Regions from separate parts of the Corynebacterium sp. UMB8791 genome, predicted to be linked through region 3. Evidence: predicted binding sites of a transcription regulator. Region 3 holds the regulator's gene; each other region holds the start of a gene.

Evidence for each region. The regulator LexA, encoded in region 3, represses DNA repair genes until DNA is damaged. The targets are predictions, from matches to a motif close to CGAACANNTGTTCG.
Region 1: ACXIUA_RS01500 (SAV_6107 family HEPN domain-containing protein) is a predicted target of LexA. The motif match lies at 3,246-3,259, and genes of this name have one in related genera.
Region 2: ACXIUA_RS10700 (HNH endonuclease signature motif containing protein) is a predicted target of LexA. The motif match lies at 1,418-1,431, and genes of this name have one in related genera.

The regions. Positions count from the first base shown of each region.
Region 1 is NZ_JBSZCG010000051.1:45,142-49,806, forward strand. It holds gene ACXIUA_RS01480 (hypothetical protein) at 1-193, opposite strand, end outside; gene rsmH (16S rRNA (cytosine(1402)-N(4))-methyltransferase RsmH) at 208-1,206, opposite strand; gene mraZ (division/cell wall cluster transcriptional repressor MraZ) at 1,409-1,843, opposite strand; gene ACXIUA_RS01495 (DUF3040 domain-containing protein) at 2,244-2,639, opposite strand; gene ACXIUA_RS01500 (SAV_6107 family HEPN domain-containing protein) at 2,736-3,170, opposite strand; gene ACXIUA_RS01505 (GNAT family N-acetyltransferase) at 3,300-3,872, shown strand; gene ACXIUA_RS01510 (polyprenyl synthetase family protein) at 3,929-4,665, shown strand, end outside.
Region 2 is NZ_JBSZCG010000157.1:29,132-33,796, reverse strand. It holds gene ACXIUA_RS10715 (hypothetical protein) at 1-47, shown strand, start outside; gene ACXIUA_RS10710 (hypothetical protein) at 68-409, shown strand; gene ACXIUA_RS10705 (hypothetical protein) at 741-1,184, opposite strand; gene ACXIUA_RS10700 (HNH endonuclease signature motif containing protein) at 1,698-2,918, shown strand; gene ACXIUA_RS10695 (hypothetical protein) at 2,915-3,223, opposite strand; gene ACXIUA_RS10690 (bile acid:sodium symporter family protein) at 3,230-4,204, opposite strand; gene ACXIUA_RS10685 (Rieske (2Fe-2S) protein) at 4,258-4,605, opposite strand; gene trpA (tryptophan synthase subunit alpha) at 4,620-4,665, opposite strand, start outside.
Region 3 is NZ_JBSZCG010000040.1:19,774-24,438, forward strand. It holds gene ACXIUA_RS01065 (1-phosphofructokinase family hexose kinase) at 1-99, opposite strand, end outside; gene ACXIUA_RS01070 (DeoR/GlpR family DNA-binding transcription regulator) at 259-1,044, opposite strand; gene lexA (transcriptional repressor LexA) at 1,181-1,864, opposite strand; gene ACXIUA_RS01080 (hypothetical protein) at 2,068-2,460, shown strand; gene nrdR (transcriptional regulator NrdR) at 2,511-2,972, shown strand; gene hrpA (ATP-dependent RNA helicase HrpA) at 2,986-4,665, opposite strand, start outside.

The sequences.
Region 1 (4,665 bases), on a different contig from region 3:
TGCCGCGGTAGGACACAATCTGCTTCGACCCCAACCGCCCGTGAGTACGCGGGTGTGGGACGTGTGGCCGAATTCCCGGGTTGAGCAGCCGAGTGTTCGCGCTACGCTGCTGGCCGGAGCGCCGCGTCTGCGGGCGCGCCTGATCACCGCGCGTCAGCGTCATGTTCGATCCGCTGTGCTCTCGTGCTGCCATGATTGATCAGTTCCTTAGTTGCCTTGTGCTAGTTTCTCGACACCACGTACCCGTACGGACGCCGCTCTAGGGTTATGTTCAATTTCAGTTTTCGACGCCTTCTCCGACCCATTTGTGATGGATCGAAACAGCGGCTGCGTACCGGGTAAGTCCATCGGGAGCCCCGGTGGGGTTTTCGACTCCGTGAGTTCCCGAAACGCCGCCTTGACGATTTTGTCTTCCAGCGATTGATAGCTCATGAAGACCGCACGTCCACCAACTCCGAGGAGGTCAGTAATGACGGGGAGGACTTGCTCGACCGCTTCGAGCTCGCGGTTCACTTCGACCCGCAGCGCCTGAAACGTTCGCTTTGCCGGGTGCCCGCCCGACCTACGTGTGGCTGCCGGAATCGTGTCGTACAGCAGCTCCACCAGACGCGCACTCGTTGTGAATGGCTCCTGTTCACGCTGCTGAACAATCGCCCGAGCAATCTTTCCCGCAAAACGCTCGTCTCCGTACGTCTTCAAAATGCGTGCCAAGTCACCGTGCGAGTAGGTATTCAGCACGTCAGCTGCAGTGAGCGATTGCGTCGTATCCATCCGCATATCTAGCGGGGCATCGACCTTGTACGCGAAACCGCGTTCTTCCTGATCGAGCTGCATCGAAGAAACGCCAAGGTCAAACAGCGCCCCGGCAACTCCATTTTCGCGGACGATGCCGAAAGGCACCCGCTCGTCAGAAGCCGCAACTTCGCCAATTGCGTCAAAACGGGCTTGCACCGGAACAAAACGGTCGCCGAATGGAGCCAGACGCTCCGTTGCCGCAGCTAACGCGTTTGGGTCGCGGTCGATTCCAATAACGTACGCGTTTGGAAATGTAGAAAGAAAGTACTCAGTGTGGCCGCCTGCCCCGAGGGTGCCGTCGACAATCACTGCGCGATCGCCGAATTGCTCAACTGCTGGTGCGAGCAATTCCGCCATCCGGTTACGCATCACGGGAACGTGGCCACGGTTTGCCACCGGATCAAAGTCCATCGCGGCTTCTACCATTGTCGGGCACACTCCCTTCACTGCGTTGTTCTGAAAATTACCTACACCCATGTTTGGGGAGCGTATAGAGCCCTACCCCGGGCGGCTGCTCTGATGTCGGGGAAGTACACCAGAACGCTTCACGCCCGGGATAGAGTCCGTACACGCTCTCCGTCAGTAGTCGATGTCCGCTGTCAGGTAGTCAGCCTTACAGCAGACCGGAGAGTATGTCGTCGTCATCCGCCGCCGAGAAGGCAGCTTCAGTCTCTTCTTGATATTGAGCCCAGGATTGTGCATCCCAGATCTCGAGAAAATCTACAGAACCGATAACCACGCACTCCTTTGAAAGGTTTGCGTATTCCCGGTGCGACGCCGACAACGTGATACGACCAGAACCGTCAAGCGTTTGCTCATCCGCACTGGCAGCCAGATTACGAATGAACGCACGAGCCTTCGGGTTCGTGCGGGATGCTGCAGCAGCCTTTTTGGCTCGCGCTGCGAACTCCGCACGGGGGTAGACCGCCAAAGAGTGATCTTGCCCCTTGGTCACCATCAGCCCGTCCGCGAGGTCCTCTCGGAACTTCGCAGGCAGCGTCAAGCGCCCTTTGTCATCAAGCTTGGGAGTGTAGGTTCCCAGAAACATCGGGCGACCCACCTTCCTCTACGCCGTCAGACACGTGATGTATGTAGTTTTCTCTGCTTCGTGCGACAAAGGTGTGTAGTCAGCACACCACCGCGCCTTCCGCTACGCCCCACTTTAACCCACTGTGCCCCACAAATGCCACACCACACACAAAAAAGATCACCGAATTCAACATAACCGCAGGTCAACGAGTAAGAAAACGGTGGGGCTCCCTCCCCCCTTCGCGCTTCACAATAGCCACAATCACCCCACTAGTCGACTAGATACACAAAGAAATACCCACAAAAGTCCATCTCCGCATACACGTGTGGGCAAAAGTGGAGACTGTGGGTGAAAGTGGGGCGCTTCGCCCACACAATAAAAAACGCCCCCAGTAAAGGGGGCGTGGTCCTTTTTAGGATTAAGGCCGATCCTCGAACCGGCGCTTAAAGTTCTGCTCCATCGAGCTCACTCGAGGAGACTTCTGCTGGTTCCGGGAAACATTCCGCAACTGCGATACAGATGGGCCATGCGCTGGGGTGCGCAACGCCATGATTCCACCAGCCATCATGACACCGAACCCGATAACGCTAATGATTACTGTCCAAATGGAAAGCGAGGCAAGCGCAACACCGCCGAGCAACAACACCACTCCAAGCACCATTAACGCAACGCTGCGCATCGTAATCCGGCCTGTGGACGATGGAGCCGCATAGTCGGCGTTTCGGCCGACGCTTTGCACAAATGAAGGGTCATCTGCCATGAGTGACTGCTCAATTGCGCGGAGTGCTTGCTGCTCCTGTTCAGAAAGTGACACTGCTCTACTCCCAAGCTCCAAAGCGGACGTTGCTATCCATACAACGGCCATCCTAGCGCCTTTGTTCCCCGGGAGACGAGGGCAAGATTGCCCGGGCTAAGCCGCAACACCATTTCCGGCAGGAAGTGCCTCGAGGTAGAACTGTTCCGCCTGCTCAAGCAACTGCGCAACCCGGTCAGCTGGCGGCATATGCTCAATCCCCGAGGCAACGCGGCCGCGTTCCCGCGAGAACGACTCAAACACATTCGCCCACCGCTCACCACCCTTCCCCGTGAGCGCAAGCTTCTTCCACGCACTACTTGGCAGCCGCTTTCGCTTCTGAATTACCGGACTATCAGAACACACCGCACCCGCAGTCCGCAGCGCTGCACGGTAGGCATATTCCATAGCCTCGTCGCACGCCCCCTCCTCAAATCGCTCATAGGCATACGTGAGGCAACCATCGGCGGTTTCAAGAAACTGGTCACGCTTCGATTGACGGACGCGAGCACCGTAAACTTCGTTCGTTGTCGCAGAGATAACGCTGTTCATGTTGATTTCTCCTTCATTTCCCTTTCGCATTTGAGATGAATATAGAAAATGGGTCCGACAAATCCCCCAGAACTTCGCTCATTTGTTCGAATATGGCGAAACTTCCCGGACTCATGGTTCGATAAAGGCATGAAGACCGAAATCCGCCGACTCACATCGGCCGAGTACCTTCTTGCAACGCCTGCACTCGTCGACCTCTATATAGAGGCCATGGACTACCCGGTCAATGTTCGGGCGCAACGCATCTCCTCCTGGCGCCAAGAGGCTCTCTCCCCAGGCTTCACTGCAATCGCGGCAGTTGCTGACGACACGATCATCGGCATTGCATACGGAATGTTGGGACAGCGTGAACGATGGTGGGATCAGCAGCTCAGGCGGGCGCTTGCCATGCAAGGGGGGCCGTCGAAAAGCGAAAAGGAGTTACTCCAAAGCTACTTTGAGGTCGCTGAAATCCATGTGCTCCCTAGCTATCAAGGGATAGGTATCGGCGCGAGGTTGCTCCGGGAGCTCCTGCGCCTTGCGCCGGCAAAATTTGCCCTACTGTCTACCCCTGAGGTCGAGCACGAGGACAACGGCGCGTTCAAGCTCTACCGCAAATTTGGGTTCTCCGACGTCGCACGTAACTACCTCTACCCCGCTGATCCGCGGCCATTTGCGATTCTCGGGCGATCGCTGCCACTCAGCACCTCACCAATGTTGTAGGTTTGTCGTGGTAACTCGGTAGTCTCTAGGTGCATACGTCTACGACAGATTCTGGAATGGAGCACAACGTGTCTGAAGTATCCTCACAAGGGCCAACGCTCGAGGCCATCCCCGCACTTGTTGAGGAACAGCTTCGCGTGTTCTTCGACGGCCAGGAATCGGTAGTCGCGGAAATTGGTGCCCCGGTGGAGGACGCAGTGTCTTACCTGCGCAAGTTTGTCCTCGGTGGAGGCAAGCGGATACGGCCACTCTACGGCTGGGCTGGCTTCATCGGCGCAGGAGGGCTCGACCACAGCCAGGAGAACCCCGACGCAGTGCTGCGCGCAGTGAGCTCGCTCGAGTTCATTCAGGCATGTGCGCTCATCCACGACGACATTATCGACGCCTCCGACACCCGGCGCGGCAACCCAACAGTGCACCGCGCGGTTGAGGCTACGCACCGCAACGAAGGCTACCGTGGTGACGCCGCTTCGTTCGGCGAGCACTCGGCCATTTTGATTGGCGATCTTGCGCTGGTGTGGGCAGAAGACATGTGGCGATACTCGGGGCTCACGAATGATGCCCTCGACCGCGCGGCGAAGCCGTGGGTGGGGATGCGCACTGAGGTGATCGGCGGCCAGCTGCTGGACATCATGTTAGAGGCTAAGGGCAGCGAATCTGTTGAGCTCGCAGACAAGGTGAATCGGTACAAGACCGCTGCGTACACGATTGAACGGCCGCTCCACCTTGGCGCCGCGATTGCCGGCGCGCCGGATGCAACGATCGCCGCGTTCCGTGGTTACGGACGTGATAT
Region 2 (4,665 bases), on a different contig from region 3:
TGGGCGGCATCGCTGCTCAGCAAGGCCTCATTCAGCTTCCGTTCTAACATTTATTCAGGAGATTCCCATGAAGCGTTTCGCTACCGCTGCCATCGCAGCCACCACTGCCTTCTCGCTCGCTGTTGTACCGGCACAGGCTGGGGAGACTTCGAGCGGAGACGAGGTCACTTCGTCTGTCGCAGCGTTGACCCTTCTGCAGATCGGTAAGATTGGCGCTGCCGAGAACGAAGCTGACGCCAAGAAGGCAATCGCCGAGGCTGAGTTCGGTCTCGCTGCACTGCAAAGCTCTTTCGACAATGACCGTGAAAAGGATTGGCCTATCGGCCGCACCTTCGACATCATCTGGGGTTCCTTGCTCGGTGTTGCGGCTCTTGGTGGTCTTGCGTTTCTGGCACTGAACGCAAAGTAGATTTCAAGATTTTGCGCTCGGCTCGGGTTTCGGGCCGGGCGCTTTCGCGTATATGCCACAGGGTTTAATAACGTCACATACGTTAGACTGGTCCATAGTCTTGGTAGGGGCGAAGCTTCAATTTCTGCCACTTACTTGCCAGGTCTGAAGCGTCCCCAGGGGATGTTGTGCCTATATTTATAGTCACTCAACAGTGTGGTGTGGGGCTGAGATGATCCATGAGCGGGTTGATGGGGCCGAGCTATTGACTGGGAATTAATAGGCGCCAATCAAATTGAAAAACCCAGCCTTATACGAGAGGCTGGGTCAGAATGTGGCGTCGATAAGTGAATTAGAACGGCAGCGCTGGAAGCTGAATGCCCGGAATGACGCCGGAGACTGCAGCAACGACACCAAGAAGTGCAACGAGCGCAGCCGGAACGCCGATCAGGAGACCGAGAATGCCTGCCTTGTAATCCTTGTCGTTGATCAGCTCCTTGACACAATCCAGCTCGTCAGAAGAAGAGGTCAGCTCCTCGCGGATCTCCTGACGAGTCTGATCAGCCTTGTTCTTAGCGATGTCACCAGCAGTCTGTGCCTCAGCTGCCTTCTTCTTTGCCTTAGCCTCCTTTTCCTTCTCTGCGGCCTCAGCCTTGACCTTGCACTGCGCGTAGGCAACCGAGGAGCCAACCTTGGCATCCTTGTCGGAAGGCTGAGCCTCAGCCGCGAATGCAGGGCCAGTGACCAGGGACAGGGACAGAGTTGCAGCAGCTGCTACGGAGGTAAAACGCTTCATGGGTAGCTCCTTTGTGGGATCGGTTAAAGTTAGGGACTCGCCAAAGTTTTGGCATGTCTGCAACTAACATCGATCGGAACGTCCTGTGCGTTACTTCGGAGATCAAATGATTCCGAGAGGTGATTTGGGAACAGCGCTCCCCTGCCCTGCGCGGGCTCGGACCAATAGGTCAGAGTGGGTTGAGAACTTGCTACTCCCATGGGGCCGTCGAACGGCTCCGATTGTCCGCGGGGCGGACAGGTGATTGCGTGTTTCGATATTCCGCGGGGCGGACAACTCGCCGTTGTTGCAACCCAGTATTGTTCACTTTCCGCGGGGCGGACACCACTTCGCGAATTGCATCGGCGAAGCACGCATTCCGCGGCGCGGACAGAGCGAGTTCAGCTCAAGACCCCAACGATTGCATCAAGGTGTCCGCCGCGCGGACACCCACCAACAAATATTTGAATAAACCTCTTGACACCACCATTCGAACACGTATACTAAACAACAACCAAAACACCAGGGGGAACCATGCACACCACCATCGACGCCGACACCATCATCAACACCATCGTAGAAAGCGCACGCCTGTTCGCATACTCGCACGCGGAAATACTGACCGCGATCGCCGAATTCGACACCCACAACCTTGCCGAAGCCTACGGGTGTGCCTCAACCGGGGCATGGCTTGCCAGAGTGTTAAAAATGAAACGCACCCGCGCCTACGAATACGCCGCCGTCGCACGCAAACTCACCGCCTTTCCCACCATCCTCGACGCGCTGCGACAAGGAAGCATCGACTACACCAGTGTGCGCTACATGCTCGACTACGCCACCGACACAAACCAACACGAACTCGTAGAGATAGCCGCCGAATCCGGCTACCAAGGCCTCGTACATGCCCTGGCAGGCGCAACCCCCACCGAGAAACAACCTCAGGATGCTGGTGCACACTGCGGGCTGACCATCCGCGAAGATGGCCAATACGTACGCGGCTGGTTTTGCATGAACGCTACCGACGGTGTGGCCTTTCAAGCAGCCCTGCGTGCAGGCGCACACGCCTATGCGGATGATAACGCGGTGGATGAGGCTGATGCGCAGATGATGCGCTCGACCTTCGGGCTGCCACCGGCACGATTAATGCTGCAATCACTCATGGGGATGGTGCACATGGTGCGCACCGGGGCTGCCACACACGCCACGATGGCGCCGGCGGCACAGGTGATGGTGCATATGACATCAGATGGGCGAGCGTTTTTACCGAATCACATGGCGGCGCCTGCCGCACGGCTTGCCAACTTGGTAGATCATGCAGATTTGATGGGTGTGCTCTATGACGCCCAGGGGCAGGTGATTAGGTTTGGGCGCAAACGCCGTTTGGCAAGTAGCAAGCAGGTGCAGGTGTTGTTGGGGATGTGGGGGCATAAGTGTGCGGTGCCGGGGTGTGGGCATACCAGGTTTTTGCAGATGCATCATATTAGGGATTGGGCTGAAGGTGGTGCGACGGATTTGGAGAATTTGGTGCCGTTGTGCTCGAGGTGTCATTCGTTGGTCACGGATGGGTTTATTCGGGTGGTCAAGCCGGGACCTGTGTTGTATTTCCGGTTTGCCAGTGGTGAGCAGTGGGTGTGTGAGCCTGGTCGGGTGGGGTATCGCGATGATGCTGCCGAGATTGAGTTGGATGGGTGGGGTGTGGATTCGTTTGCGGATGAAGCCGCACCGACGTGGGATTGGGACACACCCAAGGTTTAAGCATGCCCCAGCAGACTACAAGCCTCAGCCCACAGCGCCTCGAACTCCTCTACCGCAATGGCTGTCGCAGAAATGCCCTCGAACTGTGCGTACAGGTCTGGGTGCGGAACGATAGACATCGGCTCATTCGCCTGACCAACCACTTTGCCGTCGGCATAAATGCCAGTAATGGTCTCGCTCGGGTCCAGCTCGATCATCCGAACCATCGTACATTCGCGAGAGTTCAGTTCCTCAAGCTCGGCAATATTGAGAAGCTCTCCCCCAAGATCCGGGGCGCTGTAATGAATGCGGACGTAATGTTTCACGTGAAACTACTCCTTCGAAGCTGTGGTTTGGGCAAGGCGCGAGACGTACGCGGAGCACGTCATCAACTGAATCAGATGGTAGATCATCAACGGCACGATCAGCACACCGAGCTGCGAGCCACCAAAAATAACCGACGCCATCGGCAACCCAGCAGCCAACGACTTCTGCGTACCGCACATCTGGATCGCTACCGTGTCCGCCCTCGAGAACCTCAAGGCCTCCGGGACAACCCGCGTCACCCACAGCATGACGCAAACCAGAACCAGAGCGAACGCAGAGAGGAAGACCAACTCGAGCGCAGAAACATTCGACCACACGCCAGAAACAACACCGGCTGAGAATGCCGAGTACACGACCATCCAAATGGACCCGCGGTCAACAAGCTTGGTAGCTTTCCGCGCAGCGAAGCCAGCAACACCAGGCACCATCGCCCGAGCGACCTGACCCAGCACGAAAGGAAGGAGCAACTGTAATGCAACATTCCGGAACACAGATGCATCAATATGAATGTCACTGTCGGCACCCATCAGCACCATGACGAGGACCGGGGTCGCGACGACACCAACTATCGACGACAGGCTCGCCGCCACCACCGCTCCCGGCACATTGCCACGCGCGATGCCTGTCAGTGCAACCGAGGACTGGACAGTCGACGGCACCAGGCAAAGATAGAGGATCCCCTGGTACACCGAGGCGGAAATGAACGCGGTTGTGGGGCGCATGGCCAGGCCGATCAAAGGATACGCGATGAACGTGAAGGCGAGGATGACCGAATGCAGGCGCCAATTCGTCAAACCTTGCAGCGCCTCGCGGGTGGAAAGACGCGCACCATAGAGGAAAAACAGCAGACCGATTGCAAGTTTGACAGCAATGGAAAAGCCCTCGGCAAACGAGCCTCGGGCGGGCGCAATGAACGCGAGTACCGCGGCGAGGATGATGCCGAGGAGCAAGGGGTCAATACGGCGAAGAAAACCTGGCATGCACACATGATAGCCACGCGGGCCACGCCAGGCAGGCTGAGAAATCAGCAGCCTTACATCGACGCGTTCAGCGTCTCGCCCGCTTCTGTCAGCTGCGCTGGGGTCAGTGGATTCTGTGTTGGGCCGGAGACTGCGGAGCCGTCGATAATGCTGAAGACGGAGCCGTGGCCGGTGCAGCGAACAGTGTCCCCATCGACCTTGGTGATCTTCTGGCCCTGATGCGGGCAGGTTTGGGAGTAGGCGACGTACTCGCCGGCGGTCGGTTGGGCGATGATGAAGCCGTCGAGGATGACGGCGCTGCCGACGGGTACTTGGGTCTTGGCTACCTCGGCGGTTGGTTCAGATCCGCAGGCGGCGAGGAACGCGCCGGCGAAAGTGGTGGCGGTGCCGAGGAGGAACATGCGTCGTGAACAAGTCATGCCCTGATAGTAGCCTGTTTCATTGCCGCGACGTAGGAGGAC
Region 3 (4,665 bases):
TCGCGTAGCGGTAATGGCACGGGCGACTTCGCCGCGACGCAACGTTGCTACAGAAAGCGTTGCATCTGTACTTGGATTCGGAGTGAACGTCAGAATCATGTGGCGCATCCTTAGAGTAATTGGTGCTCTGTGGGGTAGCGCCTACCGAAAGTCTGTTGTGCAGCTGCAGTATCGAAAAGCGCTACTAAAGCCATAATGCCCGATTGTGTCCGTTAATGCAATAGATCGGACGCAATCGGGCATTTGGTTCCTTTTGTTTCACTCTTCGGCAAGGACGACCTTGATTCCACGCTCCCGCAATTCGCTGACAAAGCTCTCTGGTGCGTCTGTGTCGGTAACAACGACGTCAATTGCGTCTAGCGGCGCAAAGCTAACTAGATAATCATTGCCGAGCTTCGTGGAGTCGCAGAGCACAACTACCTTGCGTGCATTGGTGACCATTGAAGATTTGACCGCAGCCTCTTGGGCGTCGGCGGTAGAGAGGCCGTGGTCAATAGTCAAGGCATTCGTGCCAATAAAAGCAACATCTGCACGCATAAGCGCGAGAGTGCGTAATGCCGTATCGCCTACAACAGCTTGGGTGATTGCACGGACTGTCCCCCCGAGGAGCTGAACGTCTGTAAGCCCGCAGGATGATAGGTCTAGCGCGATCGGGAGGGAGTTCGTAACTATAGACCAATGCTGTGTTTTTCCTGCTGTGGCAATAAGATCGGCCAGTCCATTGATGGTGGTGCCGGCGTCGAGAAAGATGCCAGCGCCAGGATCCTCTGGGAGAAACTGTGTCGCAGCGCGCGCGATCGCCGATTTGGCGGTCGGTGCCGACCGGAACCGGGCATCAAGAGAAAACTCTGTGGTGAGAAATGATTGGCTAGCGACGGCTCCGCCGTGAACGCGGTGGACAATTCCTTCATTATGGAGAATTGCCAAGTCCCGCCTGATGGTCTCGGCTGTTACATCAAACCGTTCGGCCAGCTCCGTAACATTCACGCGTCCTTCGACTGCGGTAAGTGACGCGATCTGCCTTCTTCTCTCTTCGGCGTACATACAACTCCTCCGTGGGGCAACCACGAATCAGCAGGGTTCAAAAATTAGGTTGCCCCTATTGTTGCAAAACCGTGCGCCCGAATGCTTTTACATGTGTTTGATAGCCCCCGGTTGGGGGCGAAATGGCGAAAAATGGCTACAGGGTCCGGAAAACAGAGACCACTTTGCCCATAATCTCGGCGTCGTTGCCTTGTATCGGAGAAAAGGCATCGTTATGAGGAATGAGCCATACTCCGGAAGAGTCCTTATGAAACTCCTTGACAGTTGCCTCCCCGTCAATTAGCGCTGCTACGAACTCGCCCTCTTCGGCAACATGTTGTGAGCGGATGACTACCCAGTCACCATTGAGAATGCCTGCATCGCGCATTGATTCTCCAACCACCTGAAGCATGAAGAGGTCGCCGCTATCGAGTAGTTCTTCCGGCAGGGGGTAGTAGTGTTCAATGTTTTCCTCTGCCAGGATCGGAGTTCCAGCGGCGATTTGGCCGAGGACAGGGATCATCCGTGCTGGAGAAGTTCCATCAATGTCCGCATCGTTTTTCGGTGTAACCGAACCTCCCATAGATTCTGGCAGGTGGCGGAGGTCTACGGCTCGTGGCTTGTTTGGGTCACGGCGAAGGAACCCTTTCTTTTCGAGCTCCTTCAGCTGGTAGGCGACAGAAGAAGTTGATTGGAGTCCTGCGGCGTCGCCGATCTCTCGAATGCTTGGTGGATAGCCACGTAATACGACGGCGTCGCGAATGACTTGAAGGATTCGCTTTTGTCTGTCTGAAAGTACGCTCATATCGAACTTTTCACTGGTTGTGTTCTTGTGTGCCATGGGTCCTCACATTGAGTCTTGATAGTGTCTTCTGTACAGAATATATCAAAGAGGGCAAATATGTTCGATAGTTGGGGGGTTGTGGGGATGTGATGTGGGATGGTATAAATCGAACATAGAAGTTAAATCGAACAAATACGCTAAAAATGTTTCGCGTGAGATGAGAAACCTTCGAATTCGCGAAATGAGGTAAGGGGCATTTTATGAGCATCATTGACCAGGCGAAAATGATTTCTACTCGTGCTGATATGGCGGGAGCTCCACTTGCACCACGGTCTTCAATGCCAGCTGAAGTGTGGGATTTTGTACCCATGCGGGGTGATCGAGGGGGTAAGCCGTCACGCCACGAGCAGGTTATCAACCAGAACTTTCGTTGCCACTGGGCGGCTGCAGATGCTCCCGAGCCAACCGTTTATTCTTCCGCCGAGCCTCAAGAGCAGCGAGCAAACGTTCTAATGGGAGCCCTTCTTGGGGTAACTATGTTCGTCGCTGTACTTATCTCGGGCGATTTCGGTAATAGCGAGTGGGACTCGGTGTCGCGGGACGATTCGAACGTTGCTCATAGCTATGAAGTCGCTTCTGCAGCGCAACGTTAACCCGCTAATGTAGGGGGGTGATAACTGTTCTCCGAGATAGTGGGGTGTAGATGTACTGTCCGTTTTGTCATCACGAACAATCGCGAGTTACAGATTCTCGTGTTGTAGACGGGGGTTCTGCTATCCGGCGGCGGCGAGAGTGCACCTCGTGCGGGGGCCGATTCACAACGATCGAGAAGGCCGTGCTGACCGTTGTGAAGCGCAATGGAGTAACTGAACCGTTCGACAAGGAAAAGTTGATCGTTGGTGTTCGGCGTGCTTGTCAAGGCAGGAACGTTAGCGACGACGCATTGAAGCGGCTAGCGCAGCAAGTAGAGGAGACGGTTCGGGCCCAAGGAAGTTCTCAAGTTGCGGCAAATGACATTGGACTGGCGGTATTGGAACCGCTTCGCACACTGGACGAGGTTGCGTACCTGAGATTTGCCTCGGTGTACAAGTCTTTTGAAAGCGCCGAAGATTTTCAGTCGGAAATCCGCTTGATGAAACGACGCGAGCGAGAGGGACTGGAATAAAGTCCGAGGCTCACTAGCGAAGTTTATCGACCATTTTTTCAATACGACGCACGCTCACAGGCTTTTGGGTACCAAGGTGTTGTGCAAACAAACTCACTCGCAGCTCCTGAATTCGCCACATCACGTCCTTGTATGCGCGTGTCTTTCTGCGTTGGGCAGGGAGCTGTTCCATTCGTCGCTCTAGGTAAGCCTTAGCATTTGCTACTTCAGCCTGCCGCTCTTCGTCACGTTCCGGTTCCGCTTCTAGATGCTCAAGCCGTATCTGGATTGCCTCTATGTAACGGGGGAGGTGCTGTAGGTGTTGCATGCCATGAACCGTGATAGCGTTCGCGGGCAGCATGAATGCTAGTTGCTCCCGAATATCGTCAATCGCAGGACCAGACCAATTCTTGAGCTCTTGCATCAAATCTGAGTATGCAGCGAGACCTGGCGCGATCGATACAATTGATCGTCGGACAGCTCCCGGAATAGTCGGTTTAATTTTCGCACATAGTGCGTCGAAATCAGCAGGTGACCTCACAGGGCCGCCGGCTTGAATCATCGCGTCGCGGATTGCTGCAACGCGAGCGTCTTCGACAAGGCCGGAAGCCCCGCCATGTGGATACCTATCAACAGCGACACGTTGCTGTAGTGGCAGTCCCTTCGTCATCTGAGTATCGGAAACCTCGATTGCCCGCAGCAGCAACGTGAGCGTTGCCGTCATCATTGATGCATCAGCACTCGCCCGGGTTGGATGCACAGCAACGCGAACGCCTTTGGGAGTCACCTCGAGCGCAGGATAGGCCTCGACTTTGTTGCCATCAATGGTTGTGGTCGTAGTTTCGGGAATATCGCCGAGTGTGTCTTCGGTCCATACAGGAACTTCGGCAGTTTCAGAGTGGCGGCTTGCTTTCGCGACTGAAGAACGAATCTGTGTGGCCCGACGCTTCTTCAAAGCAAGGAGACTCTTGTCGGAGTCGACAATCTTCCCACGTTTATCAATGACTGCAAACGTTATGAGCAAGTGCGGTGGCAGCAGGTGCGTGCGGAAATCATGCCCGCTAATGCCGCTGGCACCCAATTCAGTGAGGGCCTGAGCCAGTGCTTCGGTAACCGACGTGCGTGGATCGAACGTCATACGCTCAAGTGCACGGTCAGCGAAGTCTGGAGCGGGGACGACGCCCTTGCGTAGTGGTTTCGGCAGTGAACGAATGAGTTCAGTCAGCAACTCTTTACGTAGCCCAGGTACAAGCCAGTCAAATCCGACTGATTCAACGCTGGCCAGTAGAGGCAGGGGAATTGCGATGGTAACACCGTCGTAGGCGGTTCCAGGCTCGAATTTGTACGACACATCGAACCGCATCGACCCTTGTGACCATGACATTGGAAAGTCTTCTGCAGAGATAGTCTGGGCAGAATCGTCAACGAGTTTACTTGGATCAAAGTGAAGATATCCGGGATCGAGCTGCTGTTGCTTCTTCCACCAACTGTCAAAATTGTTCGCTGTTGTGACTGAATCCGGCAGTTTCACGTCGTAGAAATCGAATAGAGTGTCTTCGTCAACGACGATGCCCCTACGCCGTAGCTTTTCTTCAACTTCTGCGGCTTCGCTTAGCAACAAGCTGTTGTGTTCGAGAAACTTATGAGTCCTCGTCCAATCGCCGTCAATGAGTGCGTGACGAATAAACATCTCGCGCGCAGCCGTAGGATCAAC